One region of the Bacillus sp. P4_D3 genome, then DNA from elsewhere that is predicted to be linked to it. Evidence: riboswitches for the same ligand, from Rfam matches in the RefSeq annotation. Region 1 holds a riboswitch; each other region holds the start of a gene.
What was found. A riboswitch is a leader RNA that binds a small molecule or an ion and turns the genes downstream of it on or off. The one in region 1 is predicted to bind S-adenosylmethionine.
Positions count from the first base shown of each region.

Region 2: another riboswitch for S-adenosylmethionine. It lies ahead of AC1DTM_RS04535 (ABC transporter permease); the one in region 1 lies ahead of AC1DTM_RS07645 (methionine ABC transporter ATP-binding protein).
Region 3: another riboswitch for S-adenosylmethionine. It lies ahead of AC1DTM_RS14150 (methionine biosynthesis PLP-dependent protein); the one in region 1 lies ahead of AC1DTM_RS07645 (methionine ABC transporter ATP-binding protein).
Region 4: another riboswitch for S-adenosylmethionine. It lies ahead of metK (methionine adenosyltransferase); the one in region 1 lies ahead of AC1DTM_RS07645 (methionine ABC transporter ATP-binding protein).

Region 1 is NZ_JBFUIN010000032.1:19,343-24,684, forward strand. Features, by position in the region: gene AC1DTM_RS07635 (MetQ/NlpA family ABC transporter substrate-binding protein) at 90-944, opposite strand; gene AC1DTM_RS07640 (methionine ABC transporter permease) at 966-1,631, opposite strand; gene AC1DTM_RS07645 (methionine ABC transporter ATP-binding protein) at 1,621-2,640, opposite strand; SAM riboswitch class I at 2,764-2,869, opposite strand; gene AC1DTM_RS07650 (cysteine hydrolase family protein) at 3,111-3,656, shown strand; gene pruA (L-glutamate gamma-semialdehyde dehydrogenase) at 3,971-5,342, opposite strand, start outside.
Region 2 is NZ_JBFUIN010000013.1:18,800-24,141, forward strand. Features, by position in the region: gene AC1DTM_RS04525 (ABC transporter ATP-binding protein) at 1-433, opposite strand, end outside; gene AC1DTM_RS04530 (ABC transporter permease) at 390-1,394, opposite strand; gene AC1DTM_RS04535 (ABC transporter permease) at 1,411-2,328, opposite strand; SAM riboswitch class I at 2,466-2,570, opposite strand; gene AC1DTM_RS04540 (DUF3951 domain-containing protein) at 2,742-2,957, shown strand; gene AC1DTM_RS04545 (hypothetical protein) at 2,976-3,488, opposite strand; gene AC1DTM_RS04550 (hypothetical protein) at 3,754-4,200, shown strand; gene AC1DTM_RS04555 (multidrug effflux MFS transporter) at 4,233-5,342, opposite strand, start outside.
Region 3 is NZ_JBFUIN010000123.1:2,111-7,452, reverse strand. Features, by position in the region: gene metC (cystathionine beta-lyase) at 1-572, opposite strand, end outside; gene AC1DTM_RS14150 (methionine biosynthesis PLP-dependent protein) at 569-1,681, opposite strand; SAM riboswitch class I at 1,771-1,884, opposite strand; SAM riboswitch class I at 2,088-2,197, shown strand; gene AC1DTM_RS14145 (bifunctional homocysteine S-methyltransferase/methylenetetrahydrofolate reductase) at 2,269-4,101, shown strand; partial or broken gene metH (methionine synthase) at 4,101-5,342, shown strand, end outside.
Region 4 is NZ_JBFUIN010000022.1:16,429-21,770, reverse strand. Features, by position in the region: gene metK (methionine adenosyltransferase) at 1-790, opposite strand, end outside; SAM riboswitch class I at 960-1,081, opposite strand; gene pckA (phosphoenolpyruvate carboxykinase (ATP)) at 1,310-2,896, shown strand; gene AC1DTM_RS06250 (hypothetical protein) at 3,193-3,390, shown strand; gene AC1DTM_RS06245 (ATP synthase subunit I) at 3,499-3,882, opposite strand; gene AC1DTM_RS06240 (hypothetical protein) at 4,174-4,395, shown strand; gene AC1DTM_RS06235 (DMT family transporter) at 4,424-5,329, opposite strand.

The DNA.
Region 1 (5,342 bases):
CAGAATTAGGGTTTTGTTTGTTAAGTAGATTATATGTTGAACGAGCTAACAGCGGAGGGGTTCCTACTGTTAGTCGTTAAACCCAATAATTATTTTACGATTTTTGCAAGCTCATCTAGTGAAAGATCTACTGAAATGGAACCACCATTTGTTTCTTTCTTAACTGCATCTGTTACTTCTTTTGAATGGTATAATTCAATTACTTTTTTCAGTGTTGGATCATCTTTGTCTTTCGTACGAGCTGCGAAAATATTAATATAGGCCTTTGCATTTTCATTCTTTGGATCTTCTAAGAAAATAGGATCCTTTGCTGGATCTAATCCGGCTTGACCAGCAACACCGTTATTAATAACTGAAGCCGCTACATCTTTTAACACACGAGGTGTTTGCTGTGCGATAACCGGTGTAATCTTTAGCTTCTTCGGATTTTCAGCAATGCCGCTTGGATCTCCAAATAGACCGAAATCTTTCTTAAGCTTTAATAATCCAGCTGCATCAAGAAGTTTTAATGCACGCGCTTGGTTCGTTGGATCATTTGGAATAGCAATTTCTGAACCATCTGGGATTTCATTTGCTTTCTTATATTTTTCAGAGTATAAGCCCATCGGTGCAATTTGCGTTGTACCAACAGCTGTAATATCTAACTTATGCTCCTTTTTAAATTGCTCTAAGAAAGCAATGTGCTGGAATGAGTTTAGTTCAATATCTCCATCAGCTAACGCTTTGTTGGGCGTTGTGTAATCAGAGAACTCAACCAGTTTAATTTTGATCCCTTCTTTTTCAGCTTTTTTCTTTAAGATTTCCCAAGCGTCTCCATCTGTTCCAGTTACACCTACGCGAACTACTTTCTCTTTCGCTCCTGCACCTGTGTCTCCACCTGAGCAGCCGCTTAAGGCTGTAATTCCTACAATCGCTGATAATGCAAATGCTAAAATTTTCTTCATTTTCTTTTCCCCTCTTCCTTTTTATGATCTGCGTAAAAAGACTTTCGCAAAGTAGTTTCCTAAATTTTGAGCTACCTGTACAAGAATAATAAGTAAAACGACCGTTACGAACATAACTGACGTATCAAAGCGTTGATAACCATATGTCATTGCTAAGTCACCAAGACCGCCACCACCGACAAGCCCAGCAACTGCAGAAAATTCAATTAAACCAACTGTCATAAACGTGACACCTAAGATTAATGGTGCTAAAGCTTCTGGCACTAGGATTTCAAAAACAATTCTAAGTGGTGAAGCGCCCATTGCTTGTGCTGCTTCAATTACCCCTTTCGGAACAGAAACAAGATTTGTTTCAACCATTCTAGCAATACCAATTGATGCAACTAACGTCATTGGGAAGATTGCTGCTGCCGTTCCAATCGTCGTTCCGATAACACTTCTTGTTATCGGACTTAGAGCTACTAAAAAGATAATGAATGGAACCGGACGAATTGTATTAATTACGATATTAAGAATAGAAAAGACCCATTTATTTTCTAAAAAGTTTCCTTTCCTCGTTACGTATAAAAGTAAACCTAGAGGTATACCGAGAATTGTAGCGAATATAAGGGTTACAATTACCATTAAGAGGGTATCCCCTGTCGCATCTAATATGCGAGGCCAAAATATACTCCAATCAACTCGCATGAGCTCCTACCTCCTTCAGCTGCACTTGCAGTCTTAGATGTTGTAATGCTTTTTGAATTTCCTTCTGTTCACCTTGTAGCTCTACAAGAAGATTTCCAAATAGCACATTTTGGAGTTCAATAATATTTCCGTAAAGAACATTTACATCGACGTTATAGTTTTTCGCAATATATGATAGTACAGGCTGCCCTGTTTCTTCCCCAGTAAAAGTCAGGCGATAAATCTGACCTCCGTTTTGAATTTTCGCTAGAACACTTTCTGGTAAGTGATCATTAATAACAGAGCGTACAAAATTTTGAGTTGTCTTTGTTTTTGGTTGTGTGAAAACATCAAACAGTTTTCCTTCTTCAATTACTTTTCCTTTTTCCATAACAGCTACACGGTGACAAATTTCTTTCACAACGTGCATTTCATGTGTAATAAGTAGAATCGTTAAATTGTACTCTCTATTTACTTTCTTTAATAAATTTAAAATTTCTGTTGTTGTTTCCGGATCTAAAGCTGATGTTGCCTCATCACATATGAGAATATCCGGTGATGTCGCAAGTGCTCTTGCAATCCCAACGCGCTGCTTTTGTCCACCTGATAACTGTTCTGGATAATAGTTCGCTTTATCTTCTAAACCAACAAACTTTAGTAGTTCATTCACTCTTTCTTTTATCTCATTCTTCGGCAATTTCGCTAACCTTAATGGATAAGCAATGTTCCCAAACACTGTTCTTGAATTAAATAGATTAAAGCTTTGAAAAATCATCCCAATTCTTTGTCTTAGTTTCCGTAACTCTTTCGCCGATAATGATGTAATTTCTTTATCATCTATTGAAATTGTTCCTGCAGTTGGTCTTTCTAACATATTTACTAAGCGTAATAACGTACTCTTTCCAGCACCACTAAATCCGATAATGCCAAAAATTTCGCCCTTTTCAACTGACAGCGTTACATCCTCAACCGCATGAACAGATTGTCCACCTGATTCATATACTTTACTTACATTATTAAAAGAAATCATTTTCTTCCCTCCTATATGCTGTAAAACTTGAAGTAGAGCTTTCGAGGTAAAATAAAAAGTGCTCTCCTTCTTATCACTTGTAAAAGATAAGAAGGAGAGCACTTTTATGTACTCGTTCACATCTTCTCATCTTCCAAGCCTACTTTAAGCTTGCTGGAATTAGCACGGTATTAAAAAACCCGTTGCTGAGGTATCGTAGGGCCAGTCCCTCCACCTCTCTGGATAAGAGTGTATCGATTTAATTGTCATTTAATTAATTCTCATTATAGAACTCAGAATAATAAGAGTCAATACATTTTTCAGAAAAAAATCAATTATTCCTCTATTAAAATTTTCAAATAAAAAATCACAATACAATAGTAATTTTTATAGTTATGTAAAATCCTCCTCACTCATACTTTTAAAGAGGAGAATCTTCTCTACTAATTGAATAACAGTATTTCAATATGAATTCGGAGGAAGATAAATATATGAAAACAGCTCTTTTGCTCGTCGATATTCAAAATGATTATTTTCCAAATGGCAAGATGGAATTACGTAATCCAGTAGAAGCAAGTGAATATGCTGATCAGCTACTACAACATTTTAGAATTAGAAACGAACCTATTTTTCATATCCAACATGTAGCTATAAAAGATAGCGCTACTTTTTTCCTACCCAATACAGAAGGTGTCCATATTCACGAAAATGTCCGTCCACTTAGAGAGGAATCCGTTATCCTTAAACATTATCCAAATAGCTTCCGAGAAACTGATCTTCTAGAACGATTACAACGTTCAGGAATTGAGCACGTCGTAATCTGCGGGATGATGACCCATATGTGTATTGATTCTACGGTAAGGGCTGCTTTTGATTTTGGCCTTCACTGTACCGTAATACACGATGCTTGTGCTACAAAAGATCTTTCATTTAAGAATGCTACTATACCAGCTGTTTATATTCATAATACAATTTTGGCGAGTTTAAATGGAGTATACGCTAATATAATGAGTACAGAAGAGTTTTTAGCGACCTAAAAAAAAACACTCCTTTCAGTGAGCAAAACCGAAAGGAGTGTTCTCTTGTCAAACCATAGATTTTCTTTCAAATTGTATTATACAGGAAATCCTCAAAATGAATACTAAAAAATATGACTAATAAATCAATTTTTCTCGTTGTTTTGTTTCTATTTTCATGTTTATCCCGATATTAATAGGGTTTAGCTAGTTCCAAAGAATAAATAGTAATATTTAGTAATTATTTCTCGATTCAAATTAACTAGCTTCTATTATAAAGATTTTCTCAAAAAGAAGAGATCTTCACAGTATGTGAAGATCTCTTCTACTATTTCTTATAAAGTTTCAGAAGTAGTTTTTGCTTGCATGTGAAGTGCTAAGTAGTCAGGGCCACCAGCTTTAGAGTCTGTACCAGACATGTTAAAGCCACCGAATGGTTGGTAACCTACGATTGCACCAGTACATCCACGGTTGAAGTATAAGTTACCAACGTGGAAGTCTTCGCGTGCTTTTTCAATATGGTCACGGTTGTTAGTAACAACTGCTCCTGTTAAACCGTATTCTGTATTGTTTGCAATTGCAAGTGCATGATCAAAGTCTTTTGCTTTACAGAATGCTACTACTGGTCCGAAGATTTCTTCTTTCATTAAACGAGCATCTTCTGCAACGTCAGCAACGATTGTTGGTTGGATGAACCAGCCTTTAGAATCGTCTCCTTCGCCACCTGATACGATTTTACCTTCTTCTTTACCAATTGCAACATAGCTCATTACTTTATCGAATGCAGCTTGGTCATTAACAGGTCCCATGTTGATATCTTTTGCATCTGGGTTACCTACTGTTAATTCTTTTGTTAATTCAACAGCACGATTTAATACATGATCGTATACATCTTCATGGATTACTGCACGAGAACATGCAGAACATTTTTGTCCTGAGAATCCGAATGCTGATGCAACGATAGATTTAGCTGCTAATTCAAGATCTGCCTCTTTATCAACAACGATTGTATCTTTACCGCCCATTTCAGCGATAACACGTTTTAACCAAATTTGTCCTGGATTTACTTTTGCTGCACGTTCGTAAATACGAATACCTACATCGCGAGATCCAGTGAAGCTAACGAAACGTGTACGAGGGTGATCTACTAAGTAGTCACCAACTTCAGAACCATTACCTGGAACGAAGTTTACTACGCCAGCTGGTAAACCAGCTTCTTCTAATACTTCCATAAATTTCGCTGCTACTACAGGAGTTGTACTAGCTGGTTTTAGTAATACTGTGTTACCAGAAACTAAAGCAGCTGTTGTCATACCTGCCATAATTGCGAATGGGAAGTTCCAAGGAGAAATGATAACACCTACTCCTAATGGAATGTAAGAGAAACGATTATATTCAATTGGACGGCTTTCTACTGGCATACCGTCTTTTAATTTCAACATTTGACGAGCATAATATTCCATAAAGTCGATTGCTTCTGCTGTATCAGCATCTGCCTCATTCCATGGTTTACCTGCTTCTTTTACAAGAATAGCAGAGAACTCATGTTTTCTACGACGAACGATTGCTGCAGCACGGAATAAAATGTCTGCACGCATTTCTGGTTTTGACTTTCTCCAAGTTTGGAATGTTGCATCCGCTACTTGCATTGCTTTTTCAGCTAATTCACGGCTTGCTTTTGAAACGCGACCAACAAGTTCCTCTTTA
Region 2 (5,342 bases), on a different contig from region 1:
CTGCTTCATGTATCCCTAAATCATTTAGTAAGTTAACTGCAATTTCTTTTGCCTCTTTTTTCGATTTCTTTTCATGCTGCACAATTACTTCTGTAATTTGTCTTCCCACCTTCATCGTCGGATTTAAAGATGAAAGCGGGTCTTGAAAGATAAAGGAAATATCTTTCCCGCGAATTTGATTCCATTCTGATTCTTGTAAATCCGTTAATTCCTTTGATTGGAAAGATATATTTCCATCATCAATATGAATCGATTCTTGATTTAAGCCGATAATTGATTGTGCTGTAACACTTTTTCCTGAACCACTTTCTCCAACAAGTGCAACTATTTCACCTTCGTTAATAGAAAAGGAAACATGCTTCACAATTGCTTGCTTACTATTCTCTTTTTCAACGGCCAACGTTACGTTTTCTAAAGATAAGATTTGTGCCATGTTTTTTCTCCTTTCGATTACGTTTTACGATTTTCGGATCAATCGCATCTTGCAAACCATCACCAATCGCATTAAATGCGAACATGATTAGTGCAATCATGATTGCCGGGAAGAAAAGTTGCCACCATTCTCCGCTTAGTAATGTCCCGAGTGCATCGTTCGTCATCGTGCCCCAGCTCGCTGCTGGTGATTGTACTCCAAGTCCGATAAAACTTAAAAATGATTCTGAGAAAATAGCTGCTGGAATTGTAAATGATAAATTTACGATAATAATCCCTGTTAAGTTTGGAATTAAATGCCCATATATAATTTTCATATGAGGTGTACCTAATCGCTCTGCTGCGACAACAAATTCTCTTTGCTTTAAAGACAAGACTTGTGCTCTAATGAGACGTGCCATGCCAATCCATCCCGTTAACGCAAGGGCGATTATAATTGTAAAAAGTCCTGGTTTCATAACGATTAATAGTAAAATAACAATTAATAAATATGGGATACCGTATAACACTTCAATCCCTCTTATAATCCACTCATCAATTAACGTTCCAAGACGATTACGCCCTCTCACATATCCACTAAAACCTCCGATAAGTACACCAAGCCCTATATCAAGAGCTGCCGCTACCAATCCAACTGTTAATGAAATTTTCCCACCAGCCCAAGTACGCGCCCAAATATCTCTCCCTAAATCGTCTGTTCCGAACCAATGCTCACTACTAGGCGGTAAATTAGTTGCTTCTTTTACTTGTTCACTCGCAGTAAATGACGTTAAACTTTCGCCAATAAGCGAGAAAACAATAATTAGTAATAACGTCACTGCCCCTAAAACTGCTATAGGGTTTGATATAAACTTGCGAAACACTTCCTTTTTTCGGCTAATCGTTTGCTGATCTTTATTTATCGTTAATTCTTTTTTCTCTTCATTCGTTAATAACTGGTCATTAATTTCATAAGCCCCCATTTAAACATTCCCCTCCTTACGTAATAGAACGAATACGCGGATCAACAATACGATGAATGATATCTGTAATAAAAATACATACAATTAATAGCGAACTATAGAAAATGGTTGTTCCCATAATTACCGGATAATCTCGGTTAAAAATACTATCTACAAAATATTTTCCTAAACCAGGAATTGAAAAGATTTTTTCAATAATGAAAGTTCCTGTTAAAAGTCCAGCCATTAATGGGCCAACAAATGTAAGTACCGGAACAATTGCATTTCGAAGAGCATGTCTTATAATGATTTTCTTAATTGGTATACCTTTTGCTCTCGCTAGCTTAATATAATCACTCTGCAACACTTCAATCATATTAGAGCGAACAAATCTTGTAATAACTGCGATTGGCCCGAGCGCTAATGCGAAAGAAGGTAATACAGTATGCTCAAACGTTCCCCACGACGCCACTGGTAGTAATTCAAATTGGATGGCGAACACTTGTATAAATAGTGGCGCTAAAATAAAACTAGGAATAGAAATACCGAGAATCGCAAGCAAGCTCACACTATAATCAATCACTTTCCCATGATATAGCGCGGCAAATGTACCTGCGGCAATTCCGACTAACAATGAAATAACAAGTGCTTGTAAACCAATAATTGCCGATGGTCCAAAACCAGTTGTTATAATTTCCGATACACCTTGACCTGTTGATTGAACAGATTCACCAAAATCAAAATGAACTACCCCATCCAAATAAGCAACATACTGATTCCATAACGGTTCATCCAGGTGATACTTAGCTCTCATGTTTTGTATCACTTCTTCAGGAAAGATTTTCGCATCTGACGAAAATGGATCCCCTGGAATAATATGCATAATTAAAAATGTTACTGTCGTAATGACCCATAGCGTAAACACCATAACCGATAGTTTTTTAATAACATACACTTCGATAACCCCCTAAACAAATGAATTTACTTTGTTTTATTGACATATTTGTTCCTATTACTCCTTTTCCACTTCTTAAAACACAAAAAGCCTTGATCTTAAAAAATAAGATCAAGGCTTAATAAAACTATGCCCATCACTTATCTTTCAAGCCTTGCTTGCTGGAATTAGCACGGTGTTCTATTACAGAACCCGCTGCTGAGGTGTCATAGGGCCAGTCCCTCTACCTCTCTGGATAAGTAAATTGCTATATTATTATTTGGTTCAAATTGTATATTTTGAATTATAATTCTGAAAAAATGAAAAGTCAATCTAATTGGATATATTTAGAAAAATCAGTTTTTGATGGCATTATTTCTTAAAATCACTACTTTAACTTATAATAAAGGTAATTACTTTAAAGGAGTTATAAGATGGATCCCTTACTTCTGGCTACTATAGGATTGCCATTAACAATTGTCATACTCGTTATCATTGGTTTCTATAAACTCTTCATTAAAAAGAAACGTATCACTTCTTTTTATACACCCTTCGATAATATTACTGGACAAACAATTTCAGAATTTCACGAAGAGCAGAAGGTATTAGTATGCGAGGATGAAGACGGAGATGGTAAGAAGAAAAAATAACCTTGCGCATGCGCAAGGTTATTTTTTCGTTTCTGTTTGAAAACGTTTATAGTATGTCGATGCTGTTGAAAAATTAATTTCTATATCACGAATCAACGATGAATCTTCTTCTTTAGCTAACTTCTGTAATTTTTTCATCGCTTGTTCTGATTCATTTAAGAAACCAACATACATTTCATGTTCTTGTTCTTTCGACTTCGGTACATGAATTTCTTTACGCATATGATCTATATCTTCTAACATGCCCGTTGTTACATTTTGCACGTCTTCCTTAAATTTAGCATTAGTTATTTCCTTACCGCCCTTTTCTTTTGCCACTTCAAATAACTGTAACGCTTTATTAATTTCCTTGTTCATCTTCGCATCATACTTTTCATGTACCTCACGATACACTTTCGTATCTTCTGTCTGTTCAGTAGATTGCTCTACCTTTTCTTTCGGTTCCTTCGTATCTTTCGTGTCTTTATTTCCATTACATCCCGCTAGAAGGAGCATACCCCCAAGCATTGCAATACCGAAAACCTTCTTCATCTCTTATTCTCCTTTTATCTACATCTACTACGAATTACAGTTTCTCTTATCTCCACTTGTTTTATTATACCGAGAACGTCCTAAATTTTGCACTTAAGATGATCTCTTAATAAATATACACACATTTTTGTCACATTATCGTCACTTTATGCAAGTAACTTCACCACTCTACCTTACAAAACTGTAAGCACACATAGAGAACAAACCATGCTAGACTTACATATGCATAACGCAAGCGTAGTTAAGTTTTTAAGGAGAATCACCTATGTACAATACAATACCTTTTATGGGAGAAGATATTCGTGTCCTTATTCGTGAAAGATCACTTCATATTGAAAACACAGAAAACCTTCGCCGCGTATTAAAAAAGCAACATGCTCCATTTAAGTTAGCCCAATATTTAAAACAACAACATACAAATCAATTTCATACTGTGCTAAATATATCGGATAAATCATTAACAATCGAGATTATCGGTCATGTCTACATTGGAAATTTTGCAGATGTCTTAAAAGAAATTCCACGCATACCGAAGATTGCTCCTATTATCGTTGAGAGGGCATATAGAATTACAGATCATACTGATATTATTGACTGCGGGGAGAAAGAGGTCGACAGTAACCGCTGGGTATGGGATAAACTTGCTTTCTTATATGATGCGATCATGAATAATATGTATGAGTTATTTCAAAGAAATGAAAAAAAGAGCTGATTCAGAGAAATGTTTGAATCAGCTCTTTTTTGTTAAGCCTCTAAATTTTGTTTTTGTTGCAGTTCAAACTGCTGCTCACTTCTTTTTGCCATGAATAAATAGCATAACACAGCACCAATTTCACAAAGAGCTATAACAACACCCATAGGAAGTGCTGTATTACTTCCGCCAATACCTACTAGCGGTGCAACAAGCGCTCCTGAAATGAACTGTAATAAACCTAGTAAAGCTGATGCTGTTCCTGCTGCTTGTTTTTGATTTCTCATCGCTAACGAGAAGCCAGTTGTTGATACAACCCCAACACTTGATACAACGAGAAATAGCGAGCATAAAACACCGATTAGACCTATTCCTAATACGATTGTAAGTAGTAACGATAGACCGCCAACAGCCGCAATAACAATACCGGAAACAAATAATGTCTTCTCATTCACTTTCCCTGCTAAGCGGCCAGTAACTTGGCTAGCAATAATAATACCGATACCGTTAATTGCAAAGAACAAACTAAACTGTTGTGGTGATGCCCCGTATATATTTTGCAACACGAACGGTGAACCAGAAATATAAGCAAACATTGCAGCTGTTACTAATCCTTGCGACAATGCATAACCCATAAATAAACGATCTTTCAGAAGCTTTCCGTATGTCGCCAGCGTTCCCGACAAACCACCTGTCTCTCTTTCTTCAGGAGGTAATGTTTCACGTAATACGAAAGTAGATGATATTAGCATGAATACACTAATTGCTCCAAGAACGATAAAAACGCCGCGCCATGATGTGAACTGTAATAATTGCCCTCCAATAATCGGTGCCAAAATAGGTGCTGCTCCGTTTACTAGCATAAGCAGTGAGAAAAACTTCGTCATTTCAGAACCCGAATACATATCACGTACCATTGCACGTGATATAACGATACCAGCAGATCCTGAAGCACCTTGTAAGAAACGTAAAAGTACTAAACTCCAAATAGATGGTGCAACAGCACAAAGTAAAGAAGAAGCAACATAAATAATAAGAGCGATAATAAGAGGTTTGCGTCTTCCGTAAATGTCACTAATTGAACCAACAAATAACTGTCCCACTGAAAGCCCAAGCAGACAAGCAGTTAATGTAAGCTGCGCAAGGGATGCACTCGTTTGTAA
Region 3 (5,342 bases), on a different contig from region 1:
ACAACATCGGCGCCAAGATCAAGTGGCTTTTGAAATAGTGGTGTCAAAAATGTATTATCAACAAAAGTAAGAGCATCAATAGATTTTGCAAGATTAGAAACAGCACGAATATCTGTCACTTTTAAAAGTGGGTTAGAAGGTGTTTCTACATAAAAGAGCTTCGTATTTGGTTTAATGTTTTCTTTTACTTCTTCCACATTGGTCATATCAACAAATGTATGTGAAACACCATAACGGGAGAGAACTTCAGTAACAATTCGATAAGTGCCTCCATATACATCTTCTGAAATAAGAACATGGTCACCTTGTGAAAGAAGGAGAAATGCAGTAGAAATGGCTGCAATGCCTGATGCAAAGGCGAATCCTTTTGTCCCGCCTTCTAATAAAGCAATGATATCTTCAAGAGCTTCACGTGTTGGATTTCCAGATCTACTATAGTCATACTTTCCGAAAGCATCTACATCAAACTGATGAAATGTTGATGTGTTATAGATGGGAACGTTAACAGCTCCTGTATGTGAGTCATGCTTGTATTGATTATGCAGTAAAAGTGTATCTATGGAATAGCTCATATTTTTACACCTTCTTTTACAAGTTTAATTGCTTGCTTTAAGTCTTGAATTAAATCATTGCTATTTTCGATGCCGACTGAAAAACGGAGAAGACGATTACACACACCGCGTGCTGTTCGAATATCTTCTGGAATATCGGCATGAGTTTGCGTTGCTGGATAAGTCATTAAACTTTCGACGCCGCCAAGACTTTCAGCAAATGTAATTAAGGATAAAGATTGTAAGAAAGGATTAATCCAAGTTTCATCTTGAAGGCGAAATGAAATCATACCACCTCTTCCTGGATAAAATACATTTGTCACACCATCTTCATCATTTAAATAAGCAACAATTGCATGAGCGTTTTCTTCATGCTGTTTCATGCGGAGTGCTAAAGTTTTCATCCCTCGAATTAATAGCCATGAATCAAACGGGCTTAAGACAGCACCAGAGGCATTATGATAATGAGCAAGCTCCTCGCAAAGAGATTTCCCTTTCGCAACGACAAGTCCGCTTAGTACATCGTTATGTCCGCCTAAATATTTAGTTGCGCTATGAAGGACGATGTTTGCACCTTCTGTTAATGGTTGCTGTATATAAGGTGTATAGAACGTGTTATCTACAATAAGAAGTAGTCCGTGCCTTTTCGCTACACTTGCTACACTTACGATATCAGTTACTTGCATTAATGGATTAGTCGGTGTTTCTATGAAAATAGCCTTCGTTTGAGATGTGATTGCTTGCTCAATTTGTTTAATAGATTGTGTATCTACGTATCTACATCGAATATTCCACTTGTCTTCATGTTCGGAAAATAGACGATATGTTCCTCCGTATAAGTCTTCGGATACGATAAGCTCATCTCCGGAACGGAATAGTGAAAGGACAAGGAGAACAGCCGCCATTCCTGAACTACAGGCATACCCTTGCTCACCGCTTTCTAAGTCTGCAATTGCCTGTTCTAAAAGACCGCGAGTCGGATTTCCAGTTCTTGAATAGTCAAAGCCAGTAGATTTACCAATTCCTTCGTGACGATAAGCAGTTGAGAAATAAACAGGTGGATTAACAGTTCCTGTTGTAGCTTCGCTACGGTTCCCGATTTGTGCTAGTTTTGTTTCGATTGTTGACATGTGAAAATTCCCCCTTTTTAAAGTGAACGACTAAGTGAAAATAAAAAAAGCCTTCTAAGAAGAAGGCTTTCGGATTGAATAGAGTCTTCTTCTCATCTGTCAAATCTTTCACAATTTGCTGGAATTAGCACCTTATTAACGAATGAATGTTAATGGTTGCTGAGGCGTCATAGGGCCAGTCCCTCTACCTCTCTAGATAAGAATGTTCGTATGAAATTTTTATTATGTTTTTAACTTTACAACAAAAGATAATTGAATTGCAACTTTATTTTAAATAATTTTTATTTTTCCGCAAGTGTCATTGACTTTTATTTTAGTGCATGCTAAATTTATAAAAAATTAACAAACATTGTTAAAAGGGGAACGTATTTCCTTTTAGCTACATAAATAAAATAATAAAGACAAACTCTTATTGAGAGCGGTGGAGGGAAAGGCCCTGTGAAACCCGGCAACCTTCAAACTAAATGTTTGAAACGGTGCTAAAACCTGCAAAACGTGTGTTTTGCATAATAAGAGGAGGAACAATTATGTCCCCCTCTTCAAAGTGAAGAGGGGGTTTTTTATATTGATAGAAATGAGGGAGATTCGTGAAATTACTAGATTTATTATCAAAAGGAGTTGTAATAGGTGATGGTGCGGTTGGAACGTTATTACATTCGCATGGTTTACAAAGTAGTTTTGAAGAATTGAATTTGTCTGACCCGGACTTAATTATATCGATCCATAAACAATATGTAGCTGCTGGAGCGGATGTTATTCAAACGAATACGTATGGTGCGAATGAAGCGAAACTCCGCATGTATGGTCTAGAAAATCAAGTTGTCCAAATTAATAAAGCGGCAGTGAATATTGCGAAAGCATCAGTAACAGAGCGGAATGCAATTTTAGGGACAATTGGAGGTATGAAACATATTGGTGCTGTTACAACGACTGATATAGAGAGAGAATTTATGTTACTTGAGCAGGCAGGTGCTTTACTAGAAGAACAGGTTGATGGATTACTATTAGAAACTTTTTATGATGAATTTGAATTATTGCATGCCGTTAAAGTATTGCGTAAACAAACGAATATTCCGATTGTTGCTCAGTTAGCGTTACATGAGGCAGGTACGACTCAAAATGGGAATGATGTCAATGAAATATTAAAACAGCTTTTGGATTACGGTGCCAATGTTGTTGGATTGAACTGTCAACTAGGGCCACTTCATATGACGGAAGCTTTCAAAATGATATCGATTCCTCAAAATGGCTATTTATCAGCATATCCGAATGCAGGTCTCCCGAATTATGTGGAGGGGCGTTACGTATATGAGGGAAGTCCAGCGTATTTTGAAGAGATGACACCAAACTTTATTGAACAAGGTATTCGTTTATTAGGTGGTTGTTGTGGTACTACCCCGGAACATATTGAAGGAATGAAACGTGCTATTGCAAATGTTGCACCTGTAATAGCAAAGGAGACGATTCAAAGGCCTAAAGTGGTCCATACACATGAGAAGCGTTCGAGAGCTCATGTTACTCTCGCAGAAAAGGCAAAGAAACAAACGACAGTTGTAGTGGAATTAGATCCACCGAAAACGTTAGACACGCAGCGTTTTTTTGAAGGGGCAAGAGCACTGAAAAGGGCTGGAGCGGATGCTATTACTCTAGCAGATAATTCATTAGCATCTCCTCGCGTTTCGAATATGGCTATGGGTGCATTATTAACGAAGCATGATATTCCAGTATTGACGCATTTAACGTGTAGAGATCATAACGTCATTGGACTACAGTCTCACTTGCTTGGATTATCAGCATTAGGTATGGAGGAAGTGCTAGCTTTAACTGGTGATCCAGCGCGCGTTGGTGATTTTCCAGGTGCAACTTCTGTATATGATTTGTCATCTATAGAGCTAATTAAAATGATTAAAGAGATGAACGACGGTCGCTCTATTTTAGGGAAATCAATTGGTCCGGCAACAAGATTTTCTGTCGGAGGGGCATTCAATCCTCATGTAAGGCATTTAAAAGCAGCGGTAAAGCGAATGGAACGAAAAATTGATGCTGGAGCTGAATATTTCTTAACGCAGCCGATATATGATGTTGCTTTAATAGAAGAAGTATATGAAGCGACAAAGCATTTGGAACAACCTATCTTTATTGGAATTATGCCGTTAGTAAGTAAGCGGAATGCAGATTTTCTTCATTTTGAAGTACCGGGTATTACGCTCCCTGAAGAGGTAAGACAAAGAATGGATGGACATAAAACGAAAGAGGCTGCTATCGAGGAAGGAATTCGTATTTCACAAGAGTTGATTGATGCGGCAATGAAATATTTTAACGGTATTTATCTTATTACGCCGTTTTTAAAATATGAAATTACAGAACATCTCGTGAAATATGTGAGAGAAAAGCAAGAAGTGAAAGAGGGTATTAATTGATGAAACGAATAGAAGAGAGATTACAACATGAAATTTTAATATTAGATGGTGCAATGGGAACGATGATCCAGCAAGAAGACTTAACAGCGGAAGATTTTGGAGGAGAAGAATACGAAGGTTGTAATGAATATTTAGTAAAAACAAGACCAGATGTGATTTTAAATATTCATAAAGTCTACATTGAAGCTGGAGCAGATATTATTGAAACGAATACGTTTGGTGCAACAAATATTGTATTAAGTGATTATGCATTGTCTCATTTAGATGAAGAGTTAAACGAAAGGGCAGCGTTTTTGGCGAAGCAAGCAGTCAAAGGAAGTGGGAAAGAAGTATATGTTGCGGGAGCGATGGGACCAACGACGAAAGCCATTAGTGTTACAGGTGGTGTAACTTTTGAAGAGTTAATCGAAGCCTATACAAGGCAAGCGAGAGGACTATTAAGAGGAGAAGTTGATGTATTGCTCGTTGAGACGAGTCAAGATATGCGTAATGTGAAAGCTGCGTACCTTGGAATTCAAGCGGCGTTTGAAGAACTAAACAAAATAGTACCTATTATGATTTCTGGAACAATTGAACCGATGGGAACGACTTTAGCGGGTCAAACAATCGAAGCCTTTTATTTATCGGTAGAGCATATGAAGCCATTATCGGTTGGGTTAAACTGTGCTACTGGTCCAGAATTTATGAGGGAACATATGCGTTCTCTATCTGATTTATCGGAGTGTTATATTTCTTGTTATCCAAACGCTGGTCTTCCTGATGAAGATGGGCATTATCACGAATCTCCGGCGTCACTTGCTGAAAAAGTAAAACGTTTTGCTGAAGAAGGATGGATTAATATTATTGGTGGTTGTTGTGGCACAACACCAGAACATATAAGTGCAATGAAATTGGCGCTTGCCTCGATTAATCCTCGTGAGCATCATGAAAGGGTTGGACATGGAATTAGTGGACTAGAAGCGTTGCAATACGATGATTCTATGAGGCCCCTATTTGTTGGAGAAAGGACGAACGTAATTGGATCGCGTAAGTTTAAAAGATTAGTAGCAGAAGGGAAATTTGAAGAGGCTGCTGAAGTGGCAAGAGCGCAAGTGAAGAAAAATGCTCATATTATTGATATTTGTATGGCAGACCCTGATCGTGATGAAATAGAAGATATGGAAAGATTCTTGGCAGAAGTTACGAAAGTGTTAAAAGTACCAATTATGATTGATTCAACAGATGAAAATGTTATGGCGAAA
Region 4 (5,342 bases), on a different contig from region 1:
CAACGATGATTTTACGTCCTGTTAAACCAGCATCACCTTGTGGTCCACCAATTACGAAGCGGCCAGTTGGGTTAATGAAGAATTTCGTTTCTCCATCCATTAATTCTGCTGGAACTACAGCTTTAATTACATGTTCTTTTAAATCGCGATCGATTTCTTCCCATGTAACATCTGGATGATGCTGTGTAGAAATTACAATTGTATCCACACGTACAGGTTTACCATTTTCATCATACTCAACTGTAACTTGCGTTTTTCCATCCGGACGTAAGTATGATAATGTGTCATCTTTACGTACTTCAGTTAAACGACGAGCTAATTTGTGAGCAAGCGAGATTGGAAGTGGCATTAATTCTTGTGTTTCATTACATGCGAAGCCAAACATTAAACCTTGGTCTCCTGCACCAATTGCCTCAATCTCAGCGTCAGTCATTAGACCTTCGCGTGCTTCTAGCGCTTGGTCAACACCCATAGCGATGTCAGCAGATTGCTCATCGATAGATGTTAAAACTGCACAAGTTTCTGCATCGAATCCATATTTTGCGCGTGTGTAACCAATGCCTTGAATTGTTTCACGAACGATTTTTGGAATATCTACGTAAGTAGAAGTCGTAATTTCCCCCGCTACCAATACTAAACCAGTTGTTACAGTTGTTTCACAAGCTACACGTGCATTTGCGTCCTTTGCTAAGATCGCATCTAAAATTGAATCAGAAATTTGGTCACAAATTTTATCTGGATGTCCTTCAGTTACAGACTCAGATGTGAACAGATGACGTTTTTTTGTCATGTGGTAAACCTCCCTACAGTAATTGTATATATTGTACGGAACTCATCCTTAATTTGCCACAAACTGCGACATACATTTATTCTCCCACACAAGCATACAGAAAAACCTTTCCTACTTAACATAGAGGAAAGGTTTAATTTGCTACTTGCATACTGCTTTTTGCCCTTTGCTCTTATCGTTCGAGACCGTTAGCCTCGCACAGGTTTTAGCACCTATTCACCTGTATTTACCACTACAAGTGAGGTTGCTGGGCTTCATCGGGCCTGTCCCTCCGCCAGCTCGGGATAAGAGAGTATCCGTCCCAACCTATACTAAAGAAATGATATTCATTTGTCAATTAATATTCACATTTTCCTGAAAGTTTTTCTCAATACGCATAGAATGAAATATTAATAAGGAAATGATACATTCACACAAACAAAAATAAATAAATAGTATACATTATTTATATAATTGTGTTATACTCTTGATGGGGATTACGAGAAATATTTCATTAAATGAAAAGGATGGTATATAAATATGAGTACTGTGAATGTCCAAATTGGTTTACATGAATTATTGAACGGAAGCAATGCACAGATTCAATTAAGTGTTCCGCAATTAGTGGAAAAAGTATTAATGCGAAACGAAGGGAAATTAACTTCTACTGGTGCCGTTTCTGCTTCAACAGGAAAATACACAGGACGTTCTCCTAAAGATAAATTTATTGTGAAGGAAGCATCGGTTGCTGACAAAATTGCTTGGGGAGCCGTGAACCAACCGATCTCTGAAGAACATTTTAATAAATTATATATAAAAGTTTTAGAATACTTAAAAGAAAAAGAAGAGTTATTCATCTTCAAAGGATTTGCTGGCGCTGATCGCAACTATCGCCTACCAATTCAAGTTGTTAACGAATATGCATGGCATAATTTGTTCGTACATCAATTATTTATTCGTCCAAATGAAGACGAATTAGCAACTCACGAATCAGAGTTCACAATTGTTTCTGCACCAAACTTCAAAGCAGATCCAGCAATTGACGGTACAAATTCTGAAGCATTCATTATGGTTTCATTCGAAAAACGTATCGTACTAATCGGTGGTACAGAATACGCTGGAGAAATGAAAAAATCAATCTTCTCTATTATGAACTTCTTACTACCTGAACAAGACATTCTTTCTATGCACTGCTCTTCAAACGTAGGCGAAGAAGGCGACGTAGCACTATTCTTCGGTTTATCTGGAACAGGCAAAACAACATTATCTGCTGATCCAAACCGTAAATTAATTGGTGACGATGAGCACGGTTGGTCTGATAACGGTGTATTCAATATTGAAGGCGGTTGCTATGCAAAATGTGTAAACCTTTCTCATGAGAAAGAGCCACAAATCTTCGATGCAATCAAATTTGGTTCCGTTTTAGAAAACGTTGTCATTGACGGTCAAACACGCATCGCCGACTATAACGATACTACTTTAACAGAAAATACACGTGCTGCATACCCTATGCATGCGATTGACAATATCGTACTGCCAAGTGTTGCAGGACATCCAAATACAATTATTTTCTTAACTGCTGATGCATCTGGCGTATTGCCTCCAATCAGTAAGTTATCAAAAGAGCAAGCTATGTACCACTTCTTAAGCGGTTACACTAGTAAACTAGCAGGAACAGAGCGCGGTGTTACATCTCCGCAAGCTACATTCTCTACTTGCTTCGGTTCACCATTCTTACCGCTTGATGCATCCCGTTATGCTGAAATGCTTGGTGAAAAAATCGAGAAACATAATGCAAAAGTATTCTTAGTAAACACTGGCTGGACTGGTGGCGAATACGGTGTTGGTAAACGTATGAACTTAGGTTACACTCGTGCAATGATTCAAGCAGCACTAAGCGGTGAACTTGCTAAAGCTGAAACTGCAAAACACGACATCTTTGGCCTTGAAGTACCTTGTCACGTTCCAGGTGTACCTGACGAAGTATTAATGCCTGAACAAACTTGGGCTGATAAAGATGCTTACAAAGCGAAAGCAATTGAGCTTGCAAACGAATTTAAAGAAAACTTCAAAAAATTCGATAGCGTTTCTGAAGCTATTATTAACTTAGGCGGTCCAATCGCTTAATTACAAATTTTCTGTTGGAATAACCCTTTTACTCATATGAATAAGTGTCGTGTAACCGTAAAGTTCCGCGTACTCACCGACAAAACCCAATGCGGCTTAACGGTTACACACACTTACATAAAAAAGAAGCTTACGTTAAAAACGTAAGCTTCTTTCTATATCTTATATAAAGTGAAACTTTAATCTCTTCATCTATCGCATACCAATACCCATAAATTTACAGAAAATTCATTTTATAATCATTCGTTTGTAGTTTCCCATGATATAATTTACATATACAGGAAAGGGTGAGGCCTATGAAAAATTTTTCTCGTACAGGAAAAATTTTATTCAGTTATGGAGCGATTCAAATGTTTTGGGGACTTGTGATGCTTAACGTTAATTTATTTGAGCATACAAGTGAAACGATAAAATACATTATTCTAATTATCGGAATAGTTTGTTGTATTGTATCCAACTTTTTTAAAGAACCTAAGAGTCATACTACTAAGTGATTTCATATTAACTTATTGGAAGCGGAAACCTATATTTTATACAAAGTTACGCTTCCTGTTGTACTATCCACCGCCGGATCCTCTATTCCATCTAAAAAAGAAGCCCTTTTAGCCCTTTATTAATTCTTCTTCATCCTTCATACTATAATACCCTAAATTCACAACGATTAAGAAATAACCACCCAGAATCCCTACTGCAAATGCCCACATTACCATATGATGCTCAATTTCGTACATAATAATAGCACCCAAAATGGCAGCTGCAAAGCGGTTAAACATACCAAGCGTCGGCGCTTTTGTCTTCTTTACGATACTATCTCCAAGTTTTTCGATACGCCTTCCTAAAATCCAAACACAATACATGCTTACAATAAGTCCAATTCCTGCACCTAGAAAATGTGCTGAAAACGGTGTTAACATCCAGCCTAATAACAGAATACCTAGTAGATAATACGATTGAATTTTAAACGACCTTAATGACATACTAATCATGTTGTACTCCCCTTCAATAGTTTTTATCTATCCAACCAAAGCTATATAACTCATTTCTTTCGAGTCCATGCTACTTAAAATCTATTTCATTCAAATTAAAAACAACATAAACTGTATGTTTATGTTGTTAAAATGCTTTTAGAAAATAATATTATACAAGATTTATAATGTAGAATCCCTCATAAATGTGACGTTTTTCCAAACATTTTTCGTCCATTTATGAAAAAAGTGATATCAATCTATGAACATACGGATATGATGTAATAAGCACAAAAATAAAGGGGGCGTCTAATGGTTTATTTTTTAATGGCTCTCATTCACCTCATTGTCCCTGCACTTATTGGACTTTCCTTGTATTGGTACACGAAAAGACATAGTATTTTCTATGCTGTCCTCGGTGTTCTTCTTCCAGGTATTATTCTTATTACACTCTTCCGTATTCCATTTTTAAATTTAATTCCACTTATTACTGCTATCTTGTTTCTCATCTTTTTACCAAAAATAAAAAAATAGGAAAGCAGATCATAGGTAATCTGCTTTCCTATTTTGATATAGGTTCTTGTACGGTAGAGTGCGCTTCTATTTTCTCCGATTTCACAAACCATAGACCGAAGAAAATGATAATTCCACCGATTATTTGTTGAAACGATACATATTCATTTGCCCATACAGCTGCAAATAAAACAGCTACAAGCGGTGTTATATACATATATACCATCGTATGTGACGCACCAATTTTTTGAACACCAACATACCACATCACTAAACCGAATACTGTTACAAAGAAAATAGAATATAGTAAAGCAAATAGTGTCATTCCGTGTGTAATGTGAAATGGCATGACAAATACATGTGGACCACTTAACAATAAGAGCGGAATCGCTCCAACTAATGTAGACCATGCAGTAACACGTAATGCTGAGTATTTTTTAATAAGCGGTCCTGCTAAAACGGGATAAAGTCCCCAACATATTGATGCAATAAGTCCAATCCCATTTCCGTAGAAAGAACTAGCGAGTGAATGCCCCGCTACTAAAACTAATGTAGCACCAATAAAGGCAATCATGGAACCAACTAACTTTCGAGAAGAAAATTTTTCTTGTTTCAAGAAAATCGCAAATAAAGTTGTAAAAATAGGTGAAATAGAAATGAGTAAAGAGGCATTTGTAGCGGATGTATATTGTACAGTTTCCATAAATAACGTTTGATACAGTACAATACCTACCGTGCTAACGATGATTAATCTTGGTATATCTTTTCGCTCCATATAAAGTGACTTTTCGATAAAGAACGTAAGTAATAACAGTAGTGGTGCTGCTGCCATCATTCGAACTGCAGTAAACTCAATCGCCGTAAATTCTAAAAGTCCATATTTCGCAATCGTATAGTTAATCCCCCAAATAATAACGACACTTAAAATTAATAACTCAATTCCCCATTTTCTCATGCGCAATCCCCTC